2 regions of the Specibacter sp. AOP5-B1-6 genome follow, and region 2 is predicted to be linked to the other one. Evidence: predicted binding sites of a transcription regulator. Region 2 holds the regulator's gene; the other holds the start of a gene.
What was found. Region 2 encodes HspR, which represses chaperone genes until heat shock. Its sites were predicted from a motif close to AAGTTGAGTCNNNNNGACTCAACTT; they were not measured.
Positions count from the first base shown of each region.

Region 1: the regulator HspR is predicted to act here: its motif matches at 7,305-7,329, upstream of clpB (ATP-dependent chaperone ClpB).

Region 1 covers NZ_JBQSVT010000003.1:124,932-139,521, reverse strand. The annotation lists gene ACT3TS_RS02650 (hypothetical protein) at 1-469, shown strand, start outside; gene ACT3TS_RS02645 (hypothetical protein) at 512-1,054, shown strand; gene ACT3TS_RS02640 (S66 family peptidase) at 1,569-2,597, shown strand; gene ACT3TS_RS02635 (DUF4031 domain-containing protein) at 2,632-3,504, opposite strand; gene ACT3TS_RS02630 (ubiquinone/menaquinone biosynthesis methyltransferase) at 3,632-4,321, shown strand; gene ACT3TS_RS02625 (helix-turn-helix transcriptional regulator) at 4,359-4,562, opposite strand; gene ACT3TS_RS02620 (hypothetical protein) at 4,559-4,969, opposite strand; gene ACT3TS_RS02615 (MerR family transcriptional regulator) at 5,072-5,851, opposite strand; gene ACT3TS_RS02610 (2,3-butanediol dehydrogenase) at 6,105-7,166, shown strand; gene clpB (ATP-dependent chaperone ClpB) at 7,368-9,983, shown strand; gene ACT3TS_RS02600 (hypothetical protein) at 10,078-12,300, opposite strand; gene ACT3TS_RS02595 (DUF3073 domain-containing protein) at 12,626-12,856, shown strand; gene purM (phosphoribosylformylglycinamidine cyclo-ligase) at 13,069-14,217, opposite strand; gene purF (amidophosphoribosyltransferase) at 14,242-14,590, opposite strand, start outside.
Region 2 covers NZ_JBQSVT010000017.1:75,836-90,425, forward strand. The annotation lists gene ACT3TS_RS10790 (hypothetical protein) at 69-434, opposite strand; gene ACT3TS_RS10795 (LysE family transporter) at 518-1,138, opposite strand; gene ACT3TS_RS10800 (methyltransferase domain-containing protein) at 1,189-2,049, opposite strand; gene dnaK (molecular chaperone DnaK) at 2,400-4,271, shown strand; gene ACT3TS_RS10810 (nucleotide exchange factor GrpE) at 4,274-4,831, shown strand; gene ACT3TS_RS10815 (DnaJ C-terminal domain-containing protein) at 4,935-5,927, shown strand; gene ACT3TS_RS10820 (heat shock protein transcriptional repressor HspR) at 6,013-6,453, shown strand; gene ACT3TS_RS10825 (DEAD/DEAH box helicase) at 6,576-10,082, opposite strand; gene ACT3TS_RS10830 (MFS transporter) at 10,297-11,550, opposite strand; gene narI (respiratory nitrate reductase subunit gamma) at 11,586-12,332, opposite strand; gene narJ (nitrate reductase molybdenum cofactor assembly chaperone) at 12,336-12,956, opposite strand; gene narH (nitrate reductase subunit beta) at 12,953-14,590, opposite strand, start outside.

The sequences.
Region 1 (14,590 bases), on a different contig from region 2:
TTCCCAAGAACCTTCGGGTGAGGCGGCACCTAGCTCGTCCAGTTCGCTTACGACATCAGCACCCGCAACGGGCAGGGATTCTGCCTTTTCGCCACTAACGAGCGTCGTCGACTTTTGGAAGAAATATCCCGAGATTGCAGATGCTCGCTCCAAAACGGGGATGCTGCTAATCAACGAGAAGGGAACTCGGACGGAAAAGTTCGTGCTTTCGGATGCTGAGGCGAAGGAATCCGTGATGGTGGTGTTAATCTGCGATAGTGAATCCAACTACAAGGTCACACTCGGGAATGGCGCGAACCCGAAGCTTGCGGAAACCTCTGGAGGTTCGTGCGGAGGGCCCATGATAAACACCTACACAACTGCTCCACATGATTCTTCAAAGTCGAATACGGTTCCAGACTTTATCCAGGTCGAAGTCCCGTCAGGAGTCAATTTCTACGTGACCGCGTTTGGCGTCGACGGTACCTAATCGATTTATCTAAATAAAGCGTCCAATAATGGAGGAAATTCAATGAAATTGATGTCGATTGCACTGACTTCGATGGGGGCTGCTGCCGCCTTAGTGGCCGCAACTGTAGTTCCTGCAAATGCTTCATCGGCAACGGATGCTGCGAACGAGAGCCAAGGCGCTCCAGCATCGGCTCTTTCGTGCCAAGCGGGTTACGTTTTTGACACGACTCAAAAAGATGTTTACCTGCCGAACCCAGGCAAAAGAGTCTACGCCACCAATGGTGGAACCTTGTCGTTCACTTCCGCAGATGCCAGTACAGTTTCAGGTTCACTTTCGGTTACCGCATCTGCTGACGCTGGATTAATTTTTACAAAAGTTGGTTTGTCAGTAGGAGTAACGGTATCTCATACGGCCACGGCCACGACCACAGTAGGATATTCTTGGGAAGTTTCCGCCGGTCAGGATGGCTGGATCGAAATGGGGGCTCATGGATACCAAATCAACTACACAAAGTCCCATTACAACTCTCCTTGCACCGAGGTGATCGATCAAACGGACACTATTGTTGGAGCGACCGAAAATGCCTGGTTCACTCACAGCTAGGGTGAGATAGGCAATTCATATACCTGACTACGCTAGACGCCCGGATTAGCAAAAATTGCTAGGCCGGGAGTCGACACGGGTCAAGCCCCTGAGATCTGGTCATAGCTGACGTTTCGGCCTGGTCGAACATGTTTTTGCCTCCATTTCGCCGAGCCGCTTCGACCCGGTCCGGCAGGTTTCGTGACCCCGCAGCATGATCTCGTCGGCTGTGGCTGTGGCTGTGGCTGTGGCTGTGGCTGTGGCAGGGGCTTCAGGGCTCCGGACCTGGTGAGATAATTGGTGAGAGTTTGAAGTAGCTCAAAGCGTCATTTTGTCCAATGACTACTGCGGAAGTCCGGACTTTTCGATTCGCTCTGCAACCTGCAACCTTGCATCTATTTGCCCACGATAATTTAGATCCACGGACTCTTCTGTCAGTGAGTTGGCTGAGTAGTGGAGCTACCCATGTCGGAGCGCATTCCGTGGGAAGTGAACGTCGATGAATTGGCGCGGGCCCACATGCGAATATGGGTAGATGGAGATTCGATACCCCCAGCCGTTGAGATCTGGCGACATTATTGGAGTGACGGCGCCGTCGAGCGGAATAGGTGAAAACCTGCTGGACCGCCTCAACTTTGCGGTAGAGCAATTGCGCGACCGCGGTTTCGTGGTGCAGCTCGGCGAGTGCCTCGACGGCACCACCCACGTCAGTGCTCCGGTTGAGCGGCGGGCGGAAGAGTTGATGCGCATGCTTTTGGATCCCACGGTCAAAGCCGTTGTTCCCCCGTGGGGAGGCCAGACGGCCATTGACCTTATTCCTCATCTTGATTTCGACGCACTCGCCCACGCCGCACCAACCTGGTTCGTGGGTTACTCCGACATTTCAACGCTGCTGACTCCGGTGACGCTCCGGGCCGGCATGGCAACCCTCCATGGGACCAACCTCATGGACACTCCGTATCGTGTCCCCGAGTCGCTCATGTCGTGGATAGAGATTGCCTCGCTTCCTGCGGGAGCGACATTCCGGCAGGCCTCGCCGGGCGTTCATCGAGTCAACGACTGGGATGACTGGGAAAACATGCCAGAGGTATCGGAACACACCTGGAACGGCAACGGCGCGTGGGAGCGGCTCGACGGGGGTGAAGAGGATGTGAGTGTTACAGGGCGCCTGATCGGTGGATGCATTGAGACCATTGCCAATCTCGCAGGAAGTCCCTACCTGGACACCAGGGCATTGCGTGGGGGCGCGTGCGATTCACTGATCGTTTATGTGGAAGCTTCTGGCGTTGACGCGACCACGATTTGCCGTCATCTCCATGGCATGCGCCTGGCCGGATTTTTCGACGGCGCCACAGCCATCCTTGTGGGGCGAACCGGCGCCCCTGACTCGCCGAGCCTCACCCAATCTGAGGCGGTCGTGGATGCCCTGGGTATGCTCGGCATACCCATCATCGGAAACGTGGAATGCGGCCACGTCCCGCCACAGCTCCCAATCGTCAACGGAGCTCAAGGCCACCTGTTGTTCAGCGAAAAAGTCCAGTACCTGGAGCAGACGCTGGCATGAGCTGGCCCGCCGCCAAATTGTTGGCTCGCCCGATTTACGGGGTAACGATGGCCGCCAATTCGCGGCTGAGGTTTTCCTGCGCCCGGGCAGCCCATAGTTCTTTGCCCCTGGCCGTGTGAAACAGCGGCTCCAGCGCCAGTAATTGACGTACGACGGAGGTCCTCCCCTTGGCGAAGTCATCCTCCGAAACGTGTGCATAGTCTTGCCTGACGCCTGCAACGTAGCGGGAGTAGGTGTCCGGTTCACCGCCGAGGATGGCGAGGTCGGCGTCGCACAGGAGATGCCCCGATTCGTCTCCGGGTGCAGGGGCATGGGTGGCCGTCAGGCGGACCAGGCGGCAAACCTCGGCTGTTTCTTCCGGGGCCAGGAGGGTGTTTAAGCACTCTTGTGCCAAAACCGCGGAGTCCTCTTCATCGGTGGATGTGCCGTTGTAGACGGCGTCGTGGAACCATGCGGCCAGCGCCACCGGGCGCGGCACATTGCGGGCGGTGAGAAGATCCAGCGCCTCCAAGACGGCCAGCAAATGGGTGGCTGAATGGTAGTTCCGGTGCGGCTCGTTCCATCTTCCCAACAACTCCGCACCCAGTTCTCGACACCCGGGCATGAGGGTGTTCCAGCGTAGCTCCAGAACCGAACCAACGGATTTGACCCGGTACTTTGCCTTAATCCGCAGGCCCGAGGCCACCAGGGTGCGCGCCAGTTCCTTGCCGGAGAGCGGCGCTGCCCCCGCGGACACAAGGTCTCGGTAGAGCCGCGCGGGAACGTCGTAATGGTCAAGGTCGAAGGCCCGCTCGGTGACTCCGTTGGTGGCGGCAAAGGCGTGCAATTCGGAGATCGACGTGTCAGAGATCAGGTGCGAGAACACTGTCCCGTGCGCCGGCCAGTAGGGTGGATCGATGAAGATCATGGCCCCAGTTTAGGCTGCGGCGGCAGGGCCCGCAGCCTCAGCGAATATGACCGGGGTGGTGTGCCGCATAGACTCTTTGCAGTCCAGCAACTCAGCAGTCCAGCAACTCAAGTGAAGGCCAGTGGCAATGCGAAACGAAGACTCATCAGTCCAGGCAACTTTCAACGGCATTGCACGCCGCTATGACGTCATGAACCGCCTGATGACGCTGGGTTCCCACCAGCGCTGGTGCCGGGAAATCGCCACGCTGGCCACCAGCCGACCCGGGCACCACTACCTGGACTTGGCCACCGGAACCGGCGTCATCGCCAGGGCCATCCGCGAACAACGCCCCTCCGGTGCCGTCATCGGCGCAGACTTTTCCGAGTCCATGCTGGACGTGGCCCGCCAGCTCGACGGCAACGCAGGCATCGACTGGCAGTTTGCCGATGCCCATGAGCTGCCCTTCGAAGACAACAAGTTCGACGGCGTCACGCATGGCTACCTGCTCCGGAACGTCAGCGACTTGGACCTCGTCCTGAACGAACAATTCCGTGTCCTGAAGCCGGGTGGTGTGGTTGCCGCCCTTGAGTCGTCGCCTCCCAGCGGCATTTTTTCCCCTGTCATCTGCCTCGGCATGCGCGTGGTCATTCCCACGCTCGGGACAATTATTGGCCGTGACCGCCCGGCCTACCAGTACCTGGTCGATTCGACGCTTGGATTCCTGACCCCCGAAGCGCTGCGCCGCAGATTCGAGCTGGCCGGCTTCGAGGACGTCCGGGTGAAATCAAGGTTCTTGGGCACGAACATGATCTGGACGGCGCGCAAGCCGGGCTGACGGCGAAAATTCAGCAAGCACAGCCGGCCCGGTGCGCCTACCGTTCGGGCTCTTCGAAGATGAACAGCTCCTCGATGCTGGTGCCGAACACCCTGGCCAGCTTAAATGCCAATGGCAGGCTGGGATTATATTTTCCGCGCTCCAGGGCGATCACTGTTTGCCGGGAGACTCCCAGTGTTGCGGCAAGCTCCTCCTGCGACCAGCCGGCAGCCTTTCTTGACTCTGAGATGTGGTTCCTCAAGACTGCGCTTCCGCAAGAAAGTTGCGCTTGGCCCGGTGGTAGCGGAACCAGAATGCAGTGATGGCCAAAATGACGGCGACCAGCATGGCCAGTGCCGCGAATGCAGAATCCGCAAAGATCGCCACCGCGGCAAGGGTGGCCACCAGGATCACCAGCGTGTCGATGTAGGCGGCAGACTGGGCTTGTGTGGACATTTCCTTTTCAAAACTACCCTCGGCCTGCTCCAGTGTTTGTGTCTGGTGGCGCTTCTTGAAGAACATGACGGTCATGCCTGTCGCAAAGACAACGCCGGCTGAGAGGATGCGCGGCAGCACATCATTGGGCGGTTCGGCGGCGACCGCCCAGGCCGTCAGGATGGCCAACACTGCAAGTGCGATGGTGACGACACTGATGAATTGTTTTTTCATGCCCAGCTCCGATACTTCGAGGATAAATGTAAAGCAACCTTGACATGGCATGCATGCCCATGTCAAGGTCGCTTTACTTTTCTGGAATCTGGCTGCGAGGCTCTACAGTTCCTGCTCCGCGTGGACGGTCAGGGCGTCCCGGACAAACTGGGCACCAACGATTCCGCCATAGTTGGCTGCAAAGCGCTCATCCGCAACGTACATGTCAGCCAGGCCCAGTACGTATCCGCGCACGTCCCCTCCGGGCAGGGCAGCAGGCGTGCCCGGGATCGACGAAAGCCACTCAACGTGGCGCCGCGCCAGCTCCTGCGCGGCGGATGAGGAAGGTGCGGCCCCGCTGGATGACAGGGAAGTCCAGTCGTTGTTCAGCGCCGCCACTTGGGCTTTCCAGGTGGCTTGCCCTGAGGGATCCTTCCCGCGCCACCAGGAGTCGCTTTGCGCGTATGCCTCCTTGCCCCAGCGCTGCTCCACCTCCTCCTTGTGTTGGGTGTGGTCGAATCCGTCCAACATGTCCTTTGCCATGATTTCCTTTCCCGCAGCTTCCGCTGCAATGGTCTTTTCAACTGACGCGATGAGCCGCGACAGTCGTTCCTGTTCGCCCCGCAGCCACGCAACGTGGGTCCGCAGTGCAGAAGTGGCTGAGTGCTCCTGCGCCAACACGGACGCAATGGCCGGCAGTCCGAGCCCCAATTCGCGCAGCAGTAAAATCCGCTGCAACCGCACGAGTGCGGACTGGTCGTAGTGGCGGTAGCCGTTGCTCGCAATCCGGCTCGGCGTCAGCAGTCCAAGGGTGTCGTAGTGCCGCAGTGTCCTGCTGGTGGTTCCCGCCAAGGCTGCGATTTGCTGGATCGACCAGTCCGCGGGGGCTTCTTCGATGCTCATGCAAGCAACTCTAAATGTTGACGCAGCGTCAATGTCAAGGCGAGTTTCGGCCACGGCGGATTGCCGAACCAATGGCCGCACGGGGATGGCAGGTTCACCCGATGCGGTGCGAAACCATTGCGACATGCGTGACGTTCGCCGATTTTTGCGAGAGCATGGGGAATGTCAACTTTGGGAGACTTGGTGGTTCTGCACAGCACGCCGCCGTGTGGTTTGACCGAGTCTTCACTACCGAAAATCTTGAGGAGCCATCATGAAGGCAGCACGTTACTACGATCGCAACGATATTCGCATCGAGGACATTGCCGAGCCGGAACTGAAGCCGGGAACCGTGGCCATCGACGTTGCCTGGTGCGGGATTTGCGGCACCGACCTGCATGAGTTCCTGGAAGGCCCGATCTTCGTCCCGCCCGCGGGCCACCCGCACCCGATATCCGGAGAATCGGCTCCCGTCACTTTGGGCCATGAATTCTCCGGAACGATCACGGCGCTGGGTGAGGGTGTCACTGATCTGACGGTCGGCGAGAATGTGGTGGTGGAGCCCTACATCATCGGCGAAGATGTCGACACCGGCGAAGGTGCGCCCTACCAGCTGTCTCAGGATATGAATTTCATCGGCTTGGGTGGCCGCGGTGGCGGCCTGTCCGAGAAGATCGTGGTGGAACGCCGCTGGGTCCACCCCATTGGTGACATTCCATTGGACGAGGCTGCGCTCATTGAACCGCTGTCCGTGGCGCATCACGCCTATGTGCGTTCCGGGGCCAAGGCCGGCCAGGTCGCCATTGTTGGCGGGGCAGGACCCATCGGCCTGCTGACCGCGGCCGTGCTGAAGGCCAAGGGATTGACGGTCTACGTTTCCGAACTTTCCGAGGCGCGCAAGGCGAAGGCTCTGGAAACCGGTGTTGCTGATGCGGTGTTTGACCCCCGTGAGGGCGATGTGGCCAGCCGGGTCCGTGAGCTGACAAATGGCCAGGGTGCGGACCTTGGCTTCGAATGCTCCTCGGTGCCCGTCGTCCTGGACATGCTCCTGGATGCTGTTCGCCCAGGCGCAGTCATCGTCAATGTCTCCATCTGGGGCCACAAGCCTGCTGTGGACATGCCGAAGCTGGTGCTGAAGGAAGTGGACCTGCGCGGCACTATTGGGTATGCCAATGACCACCCGGACACCATTGCGCTGGTTCAAAGCGGCAAATTGAACCTTGCCAAGTTCATCACCGGGCGGATCGGACTGGACGGGCTGGTCACCGAGGGCTTTGAGCAGTTGATCAACAACAATGAAGAGCACGTGAAAATCATCGTGAACCCCCGCGGTTAGGCATCGTGAAGCCCCGTCAGGCGGGACGAGGCGCCCGGATGCCGACCACCAGCTTCCGGGTGCCCCTTCGTGTTTCGGGCAACGCATGGCCCGGGTCTTGACCGCGGACAAGTCCGTGGAATAACATCCACCGAAGCAAAGTTGAGCGTAGTAGACTCAACTTTACGATGAGTGAGTCTCCACCCAACGAAAGGATCTCTCTTGGACGCCAAATTCACCACAAAGAGCCAGGAGGCTCTTTCCGCCGCCGCCATGAACGCCTCCACCGCCGGCAATCCCACGGTCGAGCCCGCCCACCTGCTCAAGGCACTCATGGACCAGCGCCAGGGTGTTGCCGTCGCCTTGCTGAAGGCAGCCGGGGTCGACCCGGATGAGGTCAGTGTCGGTGCCAGTGCGGCCATTCGCAACCTCCCGTCGTCGTCCGGCACATCCGTGGCCCAGGCGCAGCTCAGCCGCAACACGCTGCTCGTGGTGCAGTCCGCCCAGCAGGCCGCCGAGCGCATGGGCGACAGGTACGTCTCCACCGAGCACCTGCTTTTGGGGCTGGCGGACGACGCCGGAGCAACGGGAGGTGCCCTCCGCCAGGCCGGTGCCACCCGGGCGGCGCTCGACGCTGCGCTGCCGTCGGTGCGCGGGGACGGCAAGGTCACCACGCCCGATCCCGAGAACACCTTCGAAGCCCTGGAAAAGTTCGGCGTGGACATGACAGCCATTGCCCGCACCGGCAAGCTTGATCCGGTGATCGGCCGTGACTCCGAGATCCGCCGCGTCATCCAGGTGCTCAGCCGGCGCACCAAGAACAATCCCGTGCTCATCGGGGAGCCCGGCGTGGGCAAGACCGCCGTCGTCGAGGGCCTGGCCCAGCGCATGGTGGCAGGCGACGTGCCCGAATCGCTGCGCGGCAAGACCCTCATCAGCCTTGACCTCTCCGCCATGGTGGCCGGTGCCAAGTACCGCGGTGAATTTGAGGAGCGCCTCAAGGCCGTGCTGGAGGAAATCAAGGCCTCCGACGGGCAGATCGTCACCTTCATCGATGAGATTCACACGGTGGTGGGGGCCGGCGCATCCGAAGGTTCCATGGATGCCGGCAACATGCTCAAGCCCATGCTGGCCCGTGGCGAACTGCGCCTCATCGGGGCCACCACGCTGGATGAGTACCGCGAAAACATTGAAAAGGACCCGGCCCTGGAGCGGCGTTTCCAGCAGGTTTTTGTGGGTGAGCCCAGTGTCGATGACACGATCGGCATTCTGCGCGGCCTGAAGGAACGCTACGAGGCCCACCACAAGGTCGCCATTGCGGACTCCGCCCTGGTTGCCGCCGCCACGCTCTCCAACCGCTACATCAGCGGCCGCCAGCTGCCGGACAAGGCCATCGACCTGATGGATGAGGCTGCATCGCGCCTGCGCATGGAGATCGATTCCGCACCGGAAGAGATCGACCAGCTGCGCCGCGCCGTCGACCGGTTGACCATGGAGGAGCTGGCGCTGTCCGGTGAAAGCGACCCTGCCTCGGTGGAGCGCTTGGAAGCCCTGCGCGCCGACATGGCGGACAAGAAGGAGGAGCTTGCCGGTTTGAATGCGCGGTGGGAGGCGGAAAAGGCCGGGCTGAACCGTGTGGGTGATTTGAAGGCCAAGCTCGATGAGCTGCGTTCGGTGGCGGACAAGGCCCAGCGCGACGGCGACCTGGAGCAAGCGTCGCGGGTGCTGTACGGGGAGATTCCGGCGCTGCAGCGCGAGCTGGAGGCTGCCGCCGCCGAGGAGGAGTCCATCGACAAGCCCGAGCTGATGGTGGCCGAGGAAGTCACTGCGGACGACATTGCCGAGGTCATTTCCGCCTGGACCGGCATTCCCGCCGGCCGCATGCTGCAGGGCGAGAGCCAGAAGCTGCTGCAGATGGAGCAGGTCCTGGGCTCGCGGCTGATTGGCCAGTCGGCCGCCGTGACCGCCGTGTCCGATGCCGTCCGCCGCGCCCGGGCAGGCATCAGCGACCCGGACCGCCCCACCGGTTCGTTCCTGTTCCTGGGCCCGACAGGTGTGGGCAAGACCGAGCTGGCCAAGGCGCTTGCCGACTTCCTCTTTGACGATGAGCGCGCCATGATCCGCATCGACATGAGCGAGTACTCCGAGAAGCACTCGGTCTCCCGCCTCGTCGGGGCCCCTCCGGGCTACGTGGGCTACGACGAGGGCGGGCAGCTCACTGAAGCTGTGCGCCGTCGGCCGTATTCGGTGGTGCTGCTGGATGAGGTGGAGAAGGCGCACCCGGAAGTCTTCGACATCCTCCTGCAGGTGTTCGACGACGGCCGGCTCACCGACGGGCAGGGGCGCACAGTTGATTTCCGCAACGTGATCATCGTGCTGACGTCCAACCTAGGCTCCCAGTTCCTTGTTGACCAGAACTTGGCCGAGGATGAAAAACACAAGGCCGTCATGGCCATTGTGGAGGCCTCGTTCAAGCCGGAGTTCCTGAACCGCCTTGACGAGATCGTCATGTTTGATGCGCTGAATGTGGAAGAGCTTTCGCGCATTGTTGACCTGCAGGTGCAGTCGCTGGGTGCCCGACTGTACGAGCGGCGCCTGACCCTCGAAGTGACCGACGCTGCCAAGGCGTGGCTGGCGTTGACCGGCTACGACCCGGCCTATGGAGCCCGGCCGCTGCGCCGGCTGGTGCAGCGCCAGATCGGGGACCGGCTGGCCAAGGAGATCCTGGCCGGCGCCATCACCGACGGAGACACCGTCCTGGTGGACACGTCCGCCGACTTTGACGAGCTCGACATGGACTCGGCGGCAGGCTCCGGCCTGACCGTCAGCCGCAAGTAGCCTCCGCGGCCCCAAACAGCAGCGACCCGTGAGATAAGGCGGCTTGGATTTCCCCAAGCCGCCTTATCTCACGGGTCGCTGCTTTTTGGCTGTGTTACTTCGTGAGTGAGATTTTCAAGTTGTTGCCGTCCCTGGTGTCATGGATGAGGCAATCTACGCGACGGTCACCTGATTTGTCCCAGGAGGTTTCTGTTGGGTAGGCCGACATCGGCTTCAGAGTCTTGATTTTGGCGGCCTCGGAAGTCATCTGGACATCTGCGCAGACCTCAGCGGCCTTGGCCTTGAGAGCATCGCCACCGGGGAAATCTTCATCGTCGGCGTAGTAGAAAGCACCCACCAGCTGAGCCGAGTGTGGGCTGCTGCAAAGCACAACGTCAGCTGACTTGGAAATGCTGGTGAAATTTCGCAAGCAATCGCCTTCAAGCCAGTCCAATGGTGCAGCCATCGGGACTATGACACCGGCGTCGGGGTCCACGGTTTCGTCGGTGGGTGTTGCCTTGCCGGTGGGGGAGGCATCCTTCGTTGGCGTGGTGTCGCTGCTCGGCTCCGCCTTCGGGCTCTGCTGCTCCTGGGACTGCGTCACGGGGACCGGGCTGGGGCTTGCACTGTTGATGTTCCCCATGATGAAACCAATGAGCAGCCACACGAAGAAAACAATCAGGCCCAAACCGACGACAGCAACGCCGAGGATGATGAAAAGTTTTTTCTTGCCGTTGCCGTTCCCCTCCGAGCCACCGGGGCCGCCATTGCCGCCGGGACCCTGCGGTCCCTGCGGCCCGCCCGGATAAGCTGGGCCTTGGGGCCCGCCCTGGAATCCGCCGGGGCCCTGCGGGGCGCCAGGATAACCGGGGTTTTGGGGTCCTCCCGGGGTTCCCTGGGCCGGTGGAACGCCGGCGGCGCCGGAGTACTGTGGTCCACCCTGAGGCGGCATTCCCTGCTGTGGCGCAGCGGCTCCGTATGGAGGCTGCCCGCCTGCGGCATTCTGCTGGCCAAACGGGGTCGGCGCACCGTAAGGCGGCTGGCTGCTGGGCTGGCCAAACGGGGCTGGTGCTCCGTATGGCGGCTGGTTTGGCTGTTGTCCATAGGGAAGAGTTGCGCCGGAAAGATCTGTTGCAACGTTGGCATCCCCGTTGGCGGCAGGAAGGTCGCTGTTTGGAGTGCCATCCGTGGGCTCCGCCTGAGGCAGGCCGGAGTTATCGGCACCCTGTGTGGCGGCGAGGGCGGCAGCGGCGGCAGCAGCGTCTGCTTCGCCACGCGCCATCTGGGCTGGGGACTGCCATGCTCCAGCTTTGGGCTTCCAAGGAGTGGCCGACTGCGTCCACTGGGTCTCCGGGCGGCGCCAGCCATGGCCGTCCGCTACGCCGGGGCCAAAGTGCGGCGCTGCTTCAGCAGGTGCGGCTTCCTCCGGCGCTGCTTCATCCTGCGCGGCGTCAAGCGGTGCCGCTTCGGGTGATGGCACGTCTTCGCCCGCACCGGGAGCCAGGGTCGCGGCAGTTTCGTCGTCGTGCAGGTCTTGGGCCGGAACCTCAGGCTGGTGACCAATCTCTTGAGTCGGCTGCTCGTCCTGCTCCGGCGCTTCGAACGTGGGGCCCGGCGGGGCAGGCGGCATGGCCGGGGCCTGCGGCTGGGGCGCAACCGGCTCGGCGGGCACGCCGGAATCGGTCGGCAAAGGTTCGGCCGGCGCCTGGTGCGAAGACTCGGCCGGTTCGGCCGGCGCTCCGGGATCGGTTGGCAGTTCGGGCTGGCCGGGTGACACGCGCGGTGCGTCGTCCGGCAGGTTCGGGAGCGCTGTGGAGCCGTCTACGGACGAAGCGGGCTCGACACCAGCGGGCTCGGCGGCCACGTCGGACTCCGCAGAACCAGCGGGCTCGGCAGCCTCCTGTTGGGTCCAGGGATTGTTGGCGACTGGGGGCTTGGAGAAGTCGGTGCGCAGGACAGTGGTGGAGGTGTCCCAATCGACCGGCTCTTCGGGAGCGTCGAACGTTGGCGCGGGGAGGTCGTTGGTGAGGGGTGAAGAGACGTTCTTGGCAACCAGCTCGGCTTCGTGCTCCACCCGGGCGGCCTCTGCCGCAGCGGCTTGCAGGTCAACGCTTTCGGCGACGTCTTCACTGATTTCCGCGGCACCCAGCTGCGGCTCGGCAAATTCGTAGTCCGAGCCCGAAATGACAGGTTCCGGATTGATTGTCGTCTCCTCCGGCGACCCCTCGGCTGCCGGCGCCTGCTCCGCGGGTTCGGGCTGCTGCTCCGGCTGCTCAGCGGGCTCCGGCGGAGGGCTCTGCTGCGCGCCCTGATCGTTGGCGTTGCTGCTCTCGTTCATGGGGACTGACCTTCCGTGCTGCGCCTTGCTCTGCGCAGAAAATTGTGCGTGTGGTGAGGGGGGAAGTGTTTGCGGACACTCCGCGGATGCTTTGGCACGCCGCCCTCAAGGAATAAACACCCTGCTTATACGTGACTCTACCGAATAAAGCGTTCCGGGCGCTCCAACCGGATCGTTTGGCTATGGGCAGAACAACCCATGGTGGGATCCTGCCGCGGCAGAACTAATGTAATCTAGGAGTACGACAAATTGACCGAATATTCCGGAGCCTCGCTCTTAGCCCGAGCGACCACCTCCGGTCCAAGTGTAAAAAGGGGGTCACGCCATGGGGCGCGGCCGTCAAAAGGCGAAGGCAACCAAGCAGGCTCGGGACATTAAGTACTACTCCCCGAACACTGATTATTCTGCTCTGCAAAAAGAGCTCGGTGCGACTACTCGGCGAGCCCCGAGCCATCACAGTGAGATCCCTGCAGAGCCGGATTATTCGGCATATGAAGACAAGTATGCGGATCAGTTTGAGGACGACGACGACGTGGACTCCCGCCGCATTGGCTAGGAACGCTTAGACACCAAACGCAACAGACCCTGCACGACGCACAGCGAAACAGCTGAGGCGACGTGTGGGGATTTTGTTGTTCCGTTTCCACGAAAAAGGGACGACGCACGTGCTTGTCGCCGACCCAGCAAGAATGCCGCCGTTACCGCATTTTGCCGCAGGTGCACCTGCGGCAAAATGCGGTAACGGCGGCATTTTTCGTAAAAGAGGAACTACACCGCGTAGTTGCCGACCAGGCGGACAGCGCCGCCGTCAACACCCTTGGCGCCCTGGGTGTAGTCGGAACCGGTCTTGTCCGAGTCGGCGGACTCGGCAGTAACCGTTCCCATGACCCAGGACGGCAGCCCGCGTGAGTTCAGACGCTCAACGGCCGCGTCGGCGGCATCGGCGGAAACCACCGCCACCATGCCCACACCAAGGTTCAACGTGCGCTCCAGGTCGGCCAACGGGACATTGCCCAACTGCGACACCAGGTTGAAGATGGCCGGCAGGCTCCACGTGGAGCGGTCAACTGTGCCAATCAAGCCCTGCGGCAGCACGCGTGCCAGGTTGGCGGCCAAACCGCCGCCGGTGATGTGGCTGAAGCCATGCACGGCCTTTTCCTGCGTGACGGGCAGGAAGCGCGTGAGGTCCAGGCAGTCGGCGGCGTACACGCGGGTGGGCTCCAGGAGTTCCTCGCCCAGGGTGCGGCCCAGTTCGGAAACCTGGCGGTCCAGGGCCCAGCCGGCGTGGTTGATGACACGGCGGACCAGTGAGTAGCCGTTGGAGTGCAGGCCTGAGGAGGCCATGCCGATGATGACATCACCCGCACGCACCCGTTCCGGACCCAGCAGCAAATCAGCCTCGACGACGCCCGTGCAAGCACCTGCGACGTCGTACTCATCAGGAGCCAGCAGGCCGGGGTGCTCGGCGGTTTCGCCACCCACCAAGGCAGTTCCGGCAACCTTGCAGGCGCCGGCGATGCCGCGGACAATGTCAGCCACGCGCTGCGGGACAACCTTGCCGGTGGCGATGTAGTCCGTCATGAACAGCGGCTCGGCGCCAACCACCACGATGTCATCGACAACCATGCCAACCAGGTCGTAACCGATGGTGTCGTGGATGTCCATGGCCTGGGCGATGGCGACCTTGGTGCCCACGCCATCGGTGGAGGTGGCCAGCAGCGGCTTCTTGAACGTCAGCAGCTTGGAGGCGTCGTACAGGCCGGCGAACCCGCCAAAGCCGCCAACCACGGACGGGCCGTGCGTTGCCTTGACGGCTTCCTTCATCAGCTCAACGGCAAGGTCGCCCGCTTCGGTGTCGACACCTGCGCTGGCGTAGGTGATTGCCGCGGCGGCCGAATCATGGGAGGCGTTGGTCATGGCGTCTCTTTTCTGCGAATGCTCTTAGGAACCGTTGGATGCGGTGCGGTCTTGTTCGGTCAGGAGGGATTCCATTTCCGAGTCAGGTCCCGGGTCGCAACCGGTGGAGGGTGAGGCGTTGCCGGCCGCTGTGCGCTCGAGCAGGTTTTTGCCCAAACGGTCGCTGCTGGGAAGTTCAATGGGGTACGTGCCGGTGAAGCAGGCCGTGCACAGGCGTTCGCGCGGCTGTTCGGTGGCGTTGATCATGCCGTCCTCGGAGATGTACTCCAGGGAGTTGGCGCCAATTGACTTGGCGATCTCGTCAATGGCTGCACCGTTGGCGATCAGCTCGGCGCGGGAGGCGAAGTCGATGCCGTAGAAGCATGGCCAGCGC
Region 2 (14,590 bases):
CGCCTGGCCCAACACCCTGCCCCGCGCTGGACCCGGCCCGCCCCGGTCCCGGCACGTGCTCAAGCAGCTCAGCTCCACGGGCGCTGGCCCGTGATGCGGATGTACTCGCGCCGCCAGCGCATGCGCTTGACGCCGATGATCATGGCTGCGGTGCCGAGCCCGCCGAACACAAGCAGCAGCACAACGGCTAGAACCGCCAGTCCCGGACGCCCGGTCTGTGCGCTGTCCATGAGGACCGCGAGAAAGAGGACCGCTGCCATCAAAAATATGAATGCGGCGAAGGTGACCTGCCCCAGCGGGCTTTGAATGCTCCTGCGTGTGCCCATGTAGCTGAAGGGCTCCTTGGGGAGATCTTCCGGGCGCAACCGGGATGCCGGGTACCTGGTCGGGGCTTTCTCGTCAGGGTGTGGCTGCTGAAACCATTGGTTGCTCATGGAAGAAGTGTAAAACCCCGGGTGGCCCACCGCGCACCCGCAGCGGGACCAGCCCACGGAAATGTGCGGGCCTGCGGGCCGGGTTACACCAGGGCCAGCAGCACGCCCACCGCGATGAACATGATGCCGAAAATGCGGTTGAGGATCAGCTGCCCGCGCTCGCTGCCTGTCAGGTGTTTGAGCTGCTTGGCGCCGGCGGCAAAGATGAACCACATGACGATGATGTCAATGACCACCACGGTGGCGGTCAGGACCACGTATTGGGGCAGCAGCGGATCGGCCGGCCGGATGAACTGGGGCATGAACGCCAGGAAGAACACAATGGCCTTGGGGTTCAGCAGGTTGACCCAGAGCCCGCGGCGGAACATCGAAAAGCCGGGTTCAACAGCGGCGGGTGCGTCCCCGCCGTCGTCCGTCTCTGCCTTGGCCAGCAGCTTCCGGATGCCCAGGTACACGAGGTAGGCGGCGCCCACATAGCGGATCAGCAGGAACAGGAACGGGGAGCTGGAGACGATGATGCCCACGCCGGCCGCAACGATGACCACATGCAGCACCAACGCCAGCTGCTGGCCCAGGATGCCCCAAAAGGATCGGCGGAAACCAGCGGTCAGCGCGTTGGACATGGTGTTGATGGCGCCTGCGCCCGGAGTCAGGCTGATCATGGCGCCGGCGCCCGCAAGGGCCAGCCAAAGGGAGAATTGCACCCGCCAAGTTTACAGCGGCTTTACAGCGGCAAAATGCTCTCCGAGACTGACTACGCCCGGGCGATGATTTCCCCGTTGGGCATGAGGAACCAGCCGTCTTCGCTGGCGCCCCAGGTCCGCCAGCCCGCCGAGACCCGCGCCAGTGTCGGTGCATCGGCGAAGCCGTAGCCTACGGCCTGTTCGGCAAATGCGGAGCCCACCGTCCGGTCGGCCCAGACCCCGGCGAGCCAGGCCCGCTGCTCCGGTGTTGCGTACAGCCAGTTGGCGGACGACGGCGTGACATCAGTGAATCCCGCGGAATGCGCCCAGTGCAGCAACCGCCGCCCGGCATCCGGTTCCGCCTGGTTGTGGCGGGCAACCTGTTGGTACAGGGCCATCCACTCTTCCATTTCGGGCAGCTGCGGGTACCAGGACATGCCGTGGAAGTCCGCATCCCGCACCGCCACGATGCCGCCCGGTTTTGCCACGCGCCGCATTTCCTGCAGCGCGGCAACCGGGTCCGTCAGGTGCTGCAAAACCTGGTGGGCATGCACCACGTCGAAGCTGTCATCGGGAAAGTCCAGGTTGTAGACGTCGCCGGTGTCGAAGCTGAGGTTGGCCAGGTGCTGGTCCGTGGACATCGCCGTTGCGGCTGCCACGACTTCCGGCGCCCGGTCCAGTCCCAACACGGCGCCGGGGGCAACCAGACGGGCGAAGCCGGCCGTGATGGTGCCGGGGCCCGAGCCCACATCCAGCACGCTGAGACCGTGGGTGAGGTGCGGGATCAAGTAGGCGGCAGAATTCGCCGCCGTCCGCGACGTGTGGGAGCGGAGCACGCTCTCGTGGTGGCCGTGCGTGTAGACGTCGCTGTGGGATTGGCCCTGGGATTCGCTGTGGGGTTGGCCCTGGTCCTCGCTGGATTGCTCGCTCATAAATGGGAGCGTACGCCCGGCATCCCGCCCGTGCCAGAGTGTCCCGCATTGCGGGCAGCCGCGGGCAGGCGGGCAGCTGCGGACCAGAACAGCCCGCACGCAAAATCCTCCCGTGCCCGGTCCGTCCGGAAAGCAGCCCCGCACTGGTGGCGCAAGTCGCAAAGCCGGCCGTCCGGCGTCGTACGTGTTCGCCTAAAGTGAAAGTTGAGCCTACTACGCTCAACTTCATTTGACATGAAAGCGAGTCTGAGTAGAGTTGAGTGCAGAACGCTCAATACCGCTGGTTGGGCGACCCGGCGCCACCATGGCGACGGACTTGTTCACGCAGCGGCCCATGAAAGGAACCACTTATGTCACGTGCCGTAGGTATTGACCTCGGAACCACCAACTCTGTTGTATCCGTCCTCGAAGGTGGCGAGCCCACAGTCATCGCCAACGCTGAAGGCGGCCGCACCACCCCGTCGATCGTTGCCTTCTCCAAGAGTGGCGAAGTCCTGGTCGGCGAAATCGCCAAGCGCCAGGCCGTCAACAACATTGACCGCACCATCGCTTCCGTCAAGCGCCACATGGGCACCGACTGGAACGTTGCGATCGACGACAAGAAGTACACGGCGCAGGAAATCTCCGCCCGCACCTTGATGAAGCTCAAGAACGACGCCGAAGCCTACCTGGGCGAGAAGGTCACCGACGCTGTCATCACCGTCCCGGCCTACTTCAACGACGCCGAGCGCCAGGCCACGAAGGAAGCCGGCGAAATCGCGGGCTTGAACGTGCTGCGCATTGTCAACGAGCCCACGGCTGCTGCACTGGCCTACGGCCTGGACAAGGGCAAGGAAGACGAACTCATCCTCGTGTTCGACCTCGGTGGCGGAACGTTCGACGTTTCCCTGCTGGAAGTTGGCAAGGACGAAGACGACTTCTCCACCATCCAGGTGCGCGCCACCTACGGTGACAACCGCCTCGGCGGCGACGACTGGGACCAGCGCATCGTTGACTTCCTGCTGAACCAGCTCAAGGTCAAGGGCATCGACCTGTCCAAGGACAAGATCGCCCTGCAGCGCCTGAAGGAAGCTGCCGAGCAGGCCAAGAAGGAACTCTCCTCGGCTTCCAGCACCAACATCTCCCTGCAGTACCTCTCCGTAACCGCTGACGGCCCGGTCCACCTGGACGAGCAGCTGACCCGCGCGAAGCTCCAGGACCTGACCAAGGACCTGCTCGAGCGCACCAAGAAGCCGTTCAACGACGTCATCAAGGAAGCCGGCATCAAGGTTTCCGACATCGACCACATCGTTCTGGTGGGCGGCTCAACCCGCATGCCCGCCGTCGTCGAACTGGTCAAGGAACTGGCCGGTGGCAAGGAGCCCAACAAGGGCGTCAACCCGGATGAGGTTGTGGCCGTTGGTGCCGCACTGCAGGCCGGTGTCCTGAAGGGTGAGCGCAAGGACGTGCTGCTCATCGACGTCACCCCGCTGTCCCTGGGCATCGAAACCAAGGGCGGTGTCATGACCAACTTGATCGAGCGCAACACGGCCATCCCGACCAAGCGTTCCGAGACCTTCACGACAGCTGATGACAACCAGCCGTCAGTGGCCATTCAGGTCTTCCAGGGTGAGCGTCAGTTCACCCGTGACAACAAGCCGCTGGGCACGTTCGAGCTGACCGGCATTGCTCCGGCTCCGCGCGGCGTCCCGCAGGTTGAGGTCACCTTCGACATCGACGCCAACGGCATCGTGCACGTGTCCGCCAAGGACAAGGGCACCGGTGTTGAGCAGTCAATGACCATCACGGGCGGCTCCTCGCTGTCCAAGGATGACATTGAGCGCATGGTTCGCGAAGCTGAAGAGCACGCAGCCGAGGACAAGGAACGCCGCGAGGCAGCAGATCTGCGCAACTCCGCAGAGCAGCTGCACTACTCGGTGGACAAGGTTCTGGCCGACAACGATGACAAGCTCGCCGACGAGGTCAAGAACCCCGTCAAGGAAGACGTCACCGCGCTCAAGACTGCCCTTGCCGGCGACGACGATGCAGCCGTGAAGGCCGCATTTGAGAAGCTGCAGGCTTCACAGTCCACCTTGGGCGAGGCCATCTACGCCGCAGCCCAGGCTGAGGGTGCAACGGCTGACGCCGGCGCTTCCGAGGGTGCCGAGTCCGCCGAGGCAGGCGCCGAGGAAGACATCGTTGATGCCGAGATCATCGACGAAGACGCAGACGAGAAGAAGTAAGCATGTCTGAGTCCACAAACCCCGAGGAGGTTCCGGAAAACGGAACCCCGGAAGGCGAAGCCCCCGACGCACTGTCGCAGGCCGAGGAGATCCTCAACGGTGTTGAGGTTCCGGCCGAGGACTCCGTGGCGCAGGGAGCAGTGGCAGACGACGCCGCCGAGCTGAAGAACGACCTTCTTCGCTTGCAGGCCGAGTATGTCAATTACCGCAAGCGTGTTGAGCGGGACCGGGCAGTTGCCGGCCAGATGGCCGTCATCGGCGTGCTCAACTCGATTCTGCCCGTCATGGATGACATCGACGCGGCACGTGCCCACGGCGACTTGGTGGATGGCCCGTTTGCGGCCATCGCCGCCAAGCTGGAAACAGTGTTGACAACGTATGGTTTGGAAAAGATTGACGCCACTGGCGTTGCGTTTGATCCAACCGTCCACGAGGCGCTCATCCAGCAGCCGGGCGCAGACATTGAGGTTGACACCGTCAGCCAGGTGCTGCGCAATGGTTACAAGTCCGGAGAGCGCATCCTGCGCGCCGCACAAGTGATCGTGGCCGTGCCGGAGTAGTCCCACAGCACCACTTCCGCTGGCCGGGCGTGTCGAAACCCCCGGGTGTCGACAGGCCCGGCCAGCAGAAGCATTTCCCACAAACTTTTAGAAAGGAGGCGTCTTGGCAAGTCAGGATTGGGTCGAGAAAGACTTTTACAAAATCCTCGGTGTGTCCAAAGATGCATCGGACGCCGACATCAAGAAGGCCTACCGGAAGCTGGCCCGCAAGTATCACCCGGACACAAACTCCGGTGATCCCAAGGCGGAAAAGACTTTCAAGGACGTCTCCGAAGCGTATTCAGTGCTCTCCAGCAAGGAAGACCGCGAACAATACGACGCCATCCGGGCCATGGGCGGCGGCGCCCGCTTCAGTGCTGGGGGCAGCGGCCACAACGGCGGTGGCGGCGGCGGTTTTGAAGACGTCTTCGGCGACCTCTTCGGCGGTGGCGGCCGCGGCGCACCCCGCGGCAACCCGGGCTTTGGCGGCTCAGGCCTGCCCCCGGAATTCGCCGACCTCTTTGGCGGTGGCGGCGGAGGAGGCGGTTTTGGCGGCTTTCAGCCAACACCAACCAAGGGCGCGGACCGCACGGCCTCAACCAGCATCTCCTTTGCCGGGTCCATCAACGGAACCAAGATTGGCCTGCGCGAGCCGAACGGTGAGGTGATCGACGTCCGCATCCCCGCCGGCATCAAGGACGGCCAAAAAGTCCGGGTCAAGGGCAAGGGCCAGTCAGGTGCCGCCGGTCCCGGCGACTTGATGGTCACCGTCAAGGTCAAACCCCATGACTTCTTTGTCCGGGATGGCAACAACATCCGCGTCCACGTCCCCGTGGCATTCCACGAGGCAGCTCTGGGCGCCGACATCAGTGTGCCCACGTTGACGGGTGAGACCGTTCGTGTCCGTGTCCCCGCCGGCACACCGTCCGGCCGCACCTTGCGTGTCAAGGGTGCCGGCGTGAAATCCAAGAAGGGCGACGGCGACCTCCTCGTCACGATCGACGTGGCGGTTCCGCAGAAGCTTAACAAGGAAGCGGAGGAAGCCGTGCGTGCCTTTGCCGCTGCCACGGGCGACGACGATCCCCGTGCAACGCTGAAGGACAAGGCAAGGCTGTAACTACTATTCACGTTGGGCCCACGCCCGCAGGGTTCCCTGGCCGAGGTACGAGGTTGGGGAGCGGGCGGGGAGAAAGGAAATTGCAATGATCGTTGACCCGTACTCGCCCATCTTTGTGATTTCCGTGGCGGCTGAATTGGCGGAGATGCACCCGCAAACGCTGCGCCAATACGACAGGTTGGGCATCGTGAAGCCCCGCCGCGCACCCGGCCGGTCCCGCCGCTACTCGCAGCACGACGTTGAGATGCTGCGTGAAGTGCAGCGACTGTCCCAGGAGGGTGTTTCCCTTGAGGGGATCCGGCGCATCATGGAACTGCAAAACCAGGTGGAGGCACTGCGCTCCAAGGTTCTGGAACTGACCGACGCCCTGGAGGCAGTTTCAGCGGAGATGGCCTCGCGGCCGCCCCGCGCCAACAGCCGCGTGTTTGCCGGCGGCCTCACCGGCGGGGATATCGTGGCCCTTGCCCGCGGCCAGCGTCCGCGCCCGCGCAGCCAGGCCGTGGTGGTCTGGCGTCCGCAGCGGTAATCGCTCCTGCATCAATCCCTCCTGCATCAAAATCGAGTTTGCACTTGTTGGACCGATGACACCGAAAATCGTTGAAATCGGGCCAACAAGTGCAAACTCGATCAAGGGGAGGCGACGGGGTGTCAGTCGCGGAAGAGACCGGCCAGGTCCGTCGCCGTCAAGGCGCCGCCGGACAACGAGTCCCCGCTCATCACATCCGAGAACAGCTGGGACTTCTTGGCCTTCAGCGCCATGACCTTTTCCTCGATGGTGTCCTTGGCGACCAGCCGGTACACCATGACGTTCTTCTTCTGCCCAATGCGGTGCGTGCGGTCCACTGCCTGCGCCTCGGAGGCAGGATTCCACCACGGGTCAAGGATGAACACGTAGTCGGCCTCCGTCAGGTTCAAGCCAAAACCACCGGCCTTGAGACTGATCAGGAACAACGGTGCCGTTCCGGTCTTGAACTCATCCACGACGGCGGCCCTGTTCCGGGTGCCCCCGTCAAGGTAGGTGAACTCGGTGCCCTCGGCGACGAGACGCTCACGGACCTTGCCAAGGAAGCCCGTGAACTGGCTGAAGATCAAGGCCCGGTGGCCTTCCTTGATCACGTCTTCAAGCTGTTCAAACAACACGTCCAGTTTCGAGGAGCGGACCCCTGCCTGGCTCTCATCCACCAGTGAGACGTCCAGGCTGAGCTGGCGCAACAGCGTCAGCGACTGGAAAATGGTGAAGCGGTTCTTGTTGACGTTTTCCAGCAGCCCGAGGATCTTGGCCCGCTCCCGCTGCAAATGCGTCTGGTAAATCTTTTGGTGGCGCGGATTCAACTCCACTTCCAGAATTTGTTCCTGCTTGGCAGGCAGGTCCGCAATGACCTGTTCCTTCGTGCGCCGCAACATGAGCGGTTTCACCCGGGAACGCAGCTTGCCCAGCAGCTCGGAGTCGGCATTCTTTTCAATGGGCCGCTGGTAGAACTCGGCAAAGCGCTTCGGGCTGGGGAACAGCCCGGGCGCCACAATCGAGAGCAGGGCCCACAGCTCCATGAGGTTGTTTTCCATGGGTGTACCCGTCACAGCCAACTTGAACGGCGACTTCAGTTTGCGGGCACACTGGTACGCCTTCGACTGGTGGTTCTTGACGAACTGCGCCTCATCCAAAATCAGCCCGGCAAAGGGCTGCATCCCGTATTCGGCAAAATCAATGCGGAACAAGGCGTAGGAGGTGATGACAATGTCAGCACCGGCAAAGAAATCCGCCGAATTCAAACCGCTCTTGGCGAACGTCTCGGAAACGGTGACGACCTTCAAACCCGGCGCAAACCGGATGCTTTCACTGGCCCAGTTGCCCACCACGGAGGTGGGTGCGACCACGAGGAAGGGCTGGTTGCCGGATCCGGATCCCGAACCGACTCCTGCACCGGTCCCTGCCTCGACGAGCGCGTCGGTGCCGCGCCCGGCGGCAGCATCCGCCTTGACCTGGCACATCAAGGCCAGGGTCTGGACGGTTTTACCCAAACCCATGTCGTCCGCAAGCACGCCGCCCAGCCCAAAGCTGTACAGGAAATGCAGCCAATTAAAGCCGTCCAACTGGTACGGGCGCAGTGTCGCGTTCAAACCGGCCGGGGCTGGCAGCGCGACGGGCGGTCCGCCGTCGAGCAGGCCCGTGACTGTCTTGCGCCAGGCCTGGGCCTGTTCGTCAACAATGCCAAGCTGGGCCAACTCGTCCCACAGCCCGGCCTGGAAGCGGCTGATGCGCAGCTCGCCGTCCTTGTCGTCATTGAGGCTGCGGGCTTCATCAATCAAGGCGCGCAGCTGGTGCAGTTCGGGCCGGTCCAGGGAGAAGTAGGCGCCGCTGGGCAGCAGCATCCGCGTGTTCCCGGCGGCCAGGGCGGAGAACACGGCGGCGAAGGAGACGTACTGCCCCTCCAAGGTGATCACGATGCCCAGGTCAAACCAGTCGCGTTCGTCGGTGGCCTTGGTGGAAATGGTGACGATGGGTGCCTCGGTCACCTCGCGGTAGCTGGCAATGCTGCCCGAGGTCTCCACCTCAACGCCCGGCAGCGCCTGCAGCCGGGGCAGCACCGTTTCGGTGAAGGTGAGGGTGTCCAGGTCGTTCAGCAATGCGGTCCCGGCCAGGGTGGGATCCCCCCAGGAATGGTTGGCCGCGACGCCCATGGCGGTAATGTCCTCCCACGGCTGCCCGACACTGGCGATCAGCCGGGCCTCCGCACCGGTGTCGCGAACAGCGTGCTCGCCCAGTTCCGGCCACAGCGGCAGCGACGTCACACGGCTGCCCACAGGGTAATGCCACTCCCAATGCAGCCGCACCGAATGGTCCGCACCGTACGCCGCCAACAGCGACAACGTCGGCTCCACATAGGCGGGCAGCTCCACCGACTGGTCGGCAGAAACGACGGCGGCGGCCTGCTTCAGCTGCGGATAAAACTGGGTGAGGAACTTCTCCCGCGCACGCTCCGGCACATGGACAGTCTCCTTCCGCAGCGCAAAATCAAGCATCTGGGTGGACGAGTCGGCGGGCAGCGGCGCCAAGGTGATGCTGCCGCGGACGACGGCGTTGCGGCCTTGGGCGGCGTTGCCCGAGTTCGCGGCCGGCTCGCCATTGCTGCTGAAGAACAGTCCGCTGACGGGGGAACCGAGCCGCCCGACGATTTCGGCCTCGACCGGGACGCCCTCCAGTTCAATCAACGGGCCCACATCCAGGCCCCCCGATTCGGCCCGGGTTACATCCAGCTGCAGGGCGGCGTCCTGGTCGGCAACCCGGACAGGGTCGCCGCTGCCCGACTGGATCAAGGCGACGCCGTTCTTGTGTGCGCCCGACAGCAGCTGCCAGAGGTTGCGGCCGGCGAAATCGTTCAGCGACAGCCAGGCGCCGGCATTGCCGTGGTTGTACTGCCGCGGGCTGTGCGAGGACAGGAATTCGCTGAGCCACTCCAACTGGGTGCGGTCGTGTGCCCCGCCGTAGGCAAGGTATCCCAGGGTCGCCCAGCTGACACCGGTCTTGACCCACTTGCCGCGCGTGCCCATGACAACAGGGCGGACGTTGAGAACTGGTTCGGAGGGCACGGTGCTGCCGCGGCCGCGGTAGGAAAAGCGGGGCGGCGGCACATGCAGCTCAAACTGCAGGCCCAGCGCCGGGGTGTCCGGGCTCGGTGCTGCAGTGGCGGGCGGCAGCAGGGCCGACAGTGCGGCTTCCCAGGAGTCAACCGCCTGTTCGTCGATGTTGTTGGTGGGAGCAGCGGCCGCGGATTTGCCGTCCTTGGCCTTGGCCAGCAATGTTTCCAGGAACGTTGGTTCCCGCGGCGACTCGTCGGGAACGAAGAAGTCCGTGAACGACTGCTCGTCTTCAGCCGCGGCGATCAAGGCCACCACGTGCTTGCAGTTTTGCCGGACGGGGCAGTTGCAGATGCCCACGCGGCATGCGACGACGCCGTCGTGCTCGCGGACGAGTTTCGCCGTGGCCCGGTATTCCTGGGTGCCCTGCACCTTGCCTGAGAGCAGCCCGGTGGCAGGCTCCAGAACTATGTCGCTGACACGGTCCTGATCCGCATAGGCGCGTCCGGCGGCAATGGAATCCTCGGTGAACTCGGCGATTCGGGTCAGCAGACGGGAATCGGCGGAGGAGTGCGTCACGGAACTGTTCCACCTGTCGGTTGGGGGTGGCCCAAGATTGCGGACCACATCTATCAATCTTACGCAGTATTGCTGCGCATGATTACCCCAAGCCAAGAGGACCCCCTTTGGGTGCGGGCCCGACGCCCCCTCCCGGCGCAACAGCTGCCGCGGAAATGCTGGATTCTGGCCATCGTTGCCCACGACGACTTCGCAGATCGAGGAGCGGCGGGCGTTACTTCACGGCCGGGGAGGCCTCCTTGGCAGGGGTCTTCACAAGGAACAAGGTAAACAACAACGCCACGATGGCCGTGACCACCAGCAGTGAGAGCCCAATCGCGTACTTGTAGTTCTCCGCCGATGGGTTGTAGGTCATGCCCATGATCAACGGCGGGAAGTAGCCGCCCAGGCCGCCTCCCGCGCTGACGATGCCGCTGATGGTGCCGACCTTGCCGTCGGGGGAGAGGGCGCCCACCCAGGCAAAAACCCCGCCGGTGCCAAGGCCGAGCGCCGCGGCCAGTGCAAGGAACACGGGCCCCGCTTGGACGTCGGCCGCCGGTTCGAGCGCTACGAGGAAGCCCAGCACAGCCACCCCCGCCAGCGAAGCAAGAACCACGGGCTTGGAGCCGATCTTGTCCGCCAACACCCCGCCGATGGGGCGGGCTATCACGGCCGCCAGGGCAAAACCCGCGGTTCGGGCACCCGCGGCGCTTGGATCAAATTCGTACACGTCACGCAGGTACGTGGGCAGATAAGTGGCAAAGGAAACAAAGCCGCCAAACACCACGGCGTACAGGAAACACATTTTCCAGGTGACGGCCAGCTTGGCGGCGTCGATGAGCTTGGGCATGACGGGGGCTGTATTGGGCTGCCAACCCGGGGCGTTCTTCATGAAGAACCAGACCAGGACGGCCATGACGGCCAACAGTGCGGCAATCACCAGGTGCGTTGGCACGTAGCCGATGGTCTTGACCAGACGCGGATTAAGGAAGGCGGCCAAAGCCGTGCCGCCCATGCCCGCACCAAACACGCCGGTGGCGAAGCCGCGGCGGGACGGCGGGTACCAGGAGCTTACGAAAGGGATGCCCACGGCAAAGACCGTGCCGGCAACCCCCAACAGGAAGCCGGCTGCAAGCACCAGCGCCAAGGAGTTGAGTGCCCCTCCCAATGCAACCAGCAAAACTGTGGGAATCGTGGCGAGCAGCACGACGGTGAAGAGCGCCCGGCCGCCGTACCTGTCGGTCATGGTGCCCACGACGATGCGCCCCAAGGACCCCACAAAGATGGGCATGGCCACCAGGATGCCCATGGTCCCGGCCGACAGTTCCATGGAATTCGCGTAGTGGGTGCTCAGCGTGGCTATGACATTCCACGCCCAAAACCCCACCACCGAGGCGGCTGTGGCCAAAACAAGGTTCAGCGCCTGACCCTTCAGCGCCTGACCCTTCTGTGGCGGGGACTCGGCTGTGCCTGCTGCGACTCGTGCCATGGTCTCTCCTGTCGTGGGCGGTGCAGGACGAACGGCTAGCGGTGCCGGGTGTCGCGGTCGTGGGTGCCAACGTCCGACCAGCCGTGGCGGCCGGCAACGCTGGGGCCCTTGTCCCGTGAGCGGTACACGATGTAGGGGCGGAACAGGTAGTGCAGGGGTGCGGTGAAGGCGTGCACCAGCCGGGTGAACGGCCAGACAATAAACAGCAGCATGCCCACCAGCGTGTGGATGTGGAACGAGAACGGCGCGGCGGCCATGGCGGCAACGTCCGGCTGAAAGATGAACAGCGAGCGGAACCACGGGGAGACGGTGTCGCGATAGGTCGCATCGTGGTCGGGCCAAAACACGCTGGCCAGGGTTGTCCACAAACCAAACACGATGGCCGCCACCAGCACCACATACATGAGCTTGTCGTTCCTGGTGGTCGCCATGAAGACCGGCCCGGTCTTGCGGCGGCGGTAGATCAACAGAACAATCCCGCCCAGCGTGCCAACCCCGGCAATGGTGCCGACAAAAAGCGCGTTGAAGTGGTAAATGTTCTCGGTCATGCCTACCGCCTCGGTCCACGACTTGGGGATTACGAGGCCGAAGAAATGCCCGGCTATGACGGCGAGCAGGCCAAAGTGGAAGACGGGGGAGCCAATCCGCAGCAGCCTGGATTCGTAGAGCTGGGAGGAGCGCGTCGTCCAGCCGAACTGGTCGTATTTATAGCGCCAAATGGAGCCGCCCACAAGTATGACAACCATGACGTACGGCAGCACGCCCCACAGAAAGATGTCCATCGCTCATGCCCCTTTCATGGGCAGCAGCCGCGGATCGTACGGGTCAAGGCCCACGGATTCGGTGGGCGGGCCGTAACCCGCCATCCGCATCACCGCTTGTTCATCCGCCGGGGACGCGCCCGGCAGCGTGTTGCAAACGGCCTGCACAATGTCTGTGTGCGGCAGCGTGTCCCGCTGCAGCCCGAACTTGATCAGTTCCAGGCTGGGCCGGTACTGCTGCAGGAGATCCCTGCCCGCGGCCAGGTCAACGGTGGCCGCATACTCCAACACCATCGGCAGGTAATCGGGCAGTTCGCCCCGCGTGTCCACCAGCGTGTCCGAACCGCGGTACACCTTCTTGAACGCGCCCAGCACCTCCCCGCGGCGGCGGGTGTCCCCGTCGGTCCAGTAGGACAAGTGCAGCGCGTGCCGTTTGCCCAGGTCAAATTCCTGGACGTACTGAGTTTGCAGGGCCATCAGGGCGGTGGTTTCCAGCGCGGAAAGCACGACGTCGAACGGCTGGCTTGCGCCCGGAAACTCACCGAGGGCGGCCCGCATCAATGGCACGCGGGCCACGAGCTGCTCGTCCGGGTAGGACAGGCACCAGGATGCCGCCAGGTAGGTGATCCGGTCTTGTTTGCTCACTGGCTGCCGCCTTCCAAGGCGTCCTCGCGGTTGCCGGCGGGGGGCTCGATGGGCGGCTCGGTGGGGTGCCGTTGCGGGAACATTCCCGCCGGTGCACCGTTGCCATCCCAGTTCAGCAGGTTCACCCGGCCGCGCAGCGTGTCAGCTCCCGCCACCGAATCGGAGGTCTGCCTGTCCCGCAGGGCATTGAAGGTCTCGACGGCCACCGGGGTGGGCCGTCCGCTGGCCTCGCCAAACGGGGAGCTGCCCATGGCACCCATGCCGGGTCCGCCGTCGAAATCCAGGGAACAGCCCATCTCCTCAAGGTCATGCGCCTGCTCGGCGTGCGCCTTGGGAATCACATAGCGTTCCTCGTACTTGGCGATGGCCATGAGCCGGTACATCTCATACATGGTTTCCCCGTCCATGCCCACGGAGGCGGGAATGGACTCATCCGGGTCGTTGCCCAGTGAGATGCCGCGCATGTAGGAGCGCATGGCCGCCAGTTTGCGCAGCACCTCTGTGACTCGTTCGGCGTCCCCGGCAGTGAACAGTTCGGCCAGGTATTCAACCGGGATGCGCAGGGCGTCAATGGCGCCGAAAAGCACGTCGGAATCCTCGGCGTCGTGCCCCTGCTCCCGCAGCAGGTCAACGACCGGGGACAGCGGGGGGATGTACCAAACCATGGGCATGGTCCGGTATTCGGGGTGCAGCGGCAGTGCCAGCTTGTACACCTTGGTCAGCGCATACACTGGCGACTTTTGGGCCGCCTCGATCCAGTCTTCCTGAATGCCCTGCTCGCGGGCCGCCTTGATGACGGCCGGGTCGTTGGGATCCAGCAGCACGTCCATCTGCGACTGGTACAGCTCCTTCGGATCCGTGACCGAGGCGGCGGCGGTGACGGCGTCGGCGTCGTACAGGAAAAGCCCAAGGTACCGCAGGCGGCCCACACAGGTTTCCGAGCACACGGTGGGCAGGCCGACCTCGATGCGCGGGTAGCAGAACGTGCACTTCTCGGCCTTGCCGGTCTTGTGGTTGAAGTAGATCTTCTTGTACGGGCAGCCGGTCATGCACTGGCGCCAGCCGCGGCACTGGTCCTGGTCAACCAGCACAATGCCGTCCTCGACGCGCTTGTAAATGGCGCCGGAGGGGCAGGACGCCATGCAGGACGGGTTCAGGCAGTGCTCGCAAATGCGCGGCAGGTAGAACATGAACGTCTGCTCAAACTCAAACTTGATCTTGTCCTCGGACTCGCGGCGGACCTTCTCCACGATCGGGTCAAGGTGGCCCATTTCGGCGGTGCCGCCGAGGTCGTCGTCCCAGTTGGCGCTCCACGTGATCTTCGTGTCCTTGCCGGTGATCAGGGATTTGGGCCGCGCCACGGGGAAGTCGTCGCCCAAGGGGGCGTCGATCAAGGTCTTGTAGTCGTAGGTCCAGGGCTCGTAGTAGTCCTTCAGTTCCGGTTGGAGGGGGCTGGCGAAGAGTCCGAACAGCTTCTTTACGCGCCCGCCGGCCTTCAGTTTCAGCCGGCCGCGCTTGTTCAGCTCCCAGCCGCCCTTCCACTTTTCCTGGTCCTCGTAGCGGCGCGGATAGCCCTGGCCGGGACGGGTTTCCACATTGTTGAACCAGACGTACTCCACCCCTGCCCGGTTGGT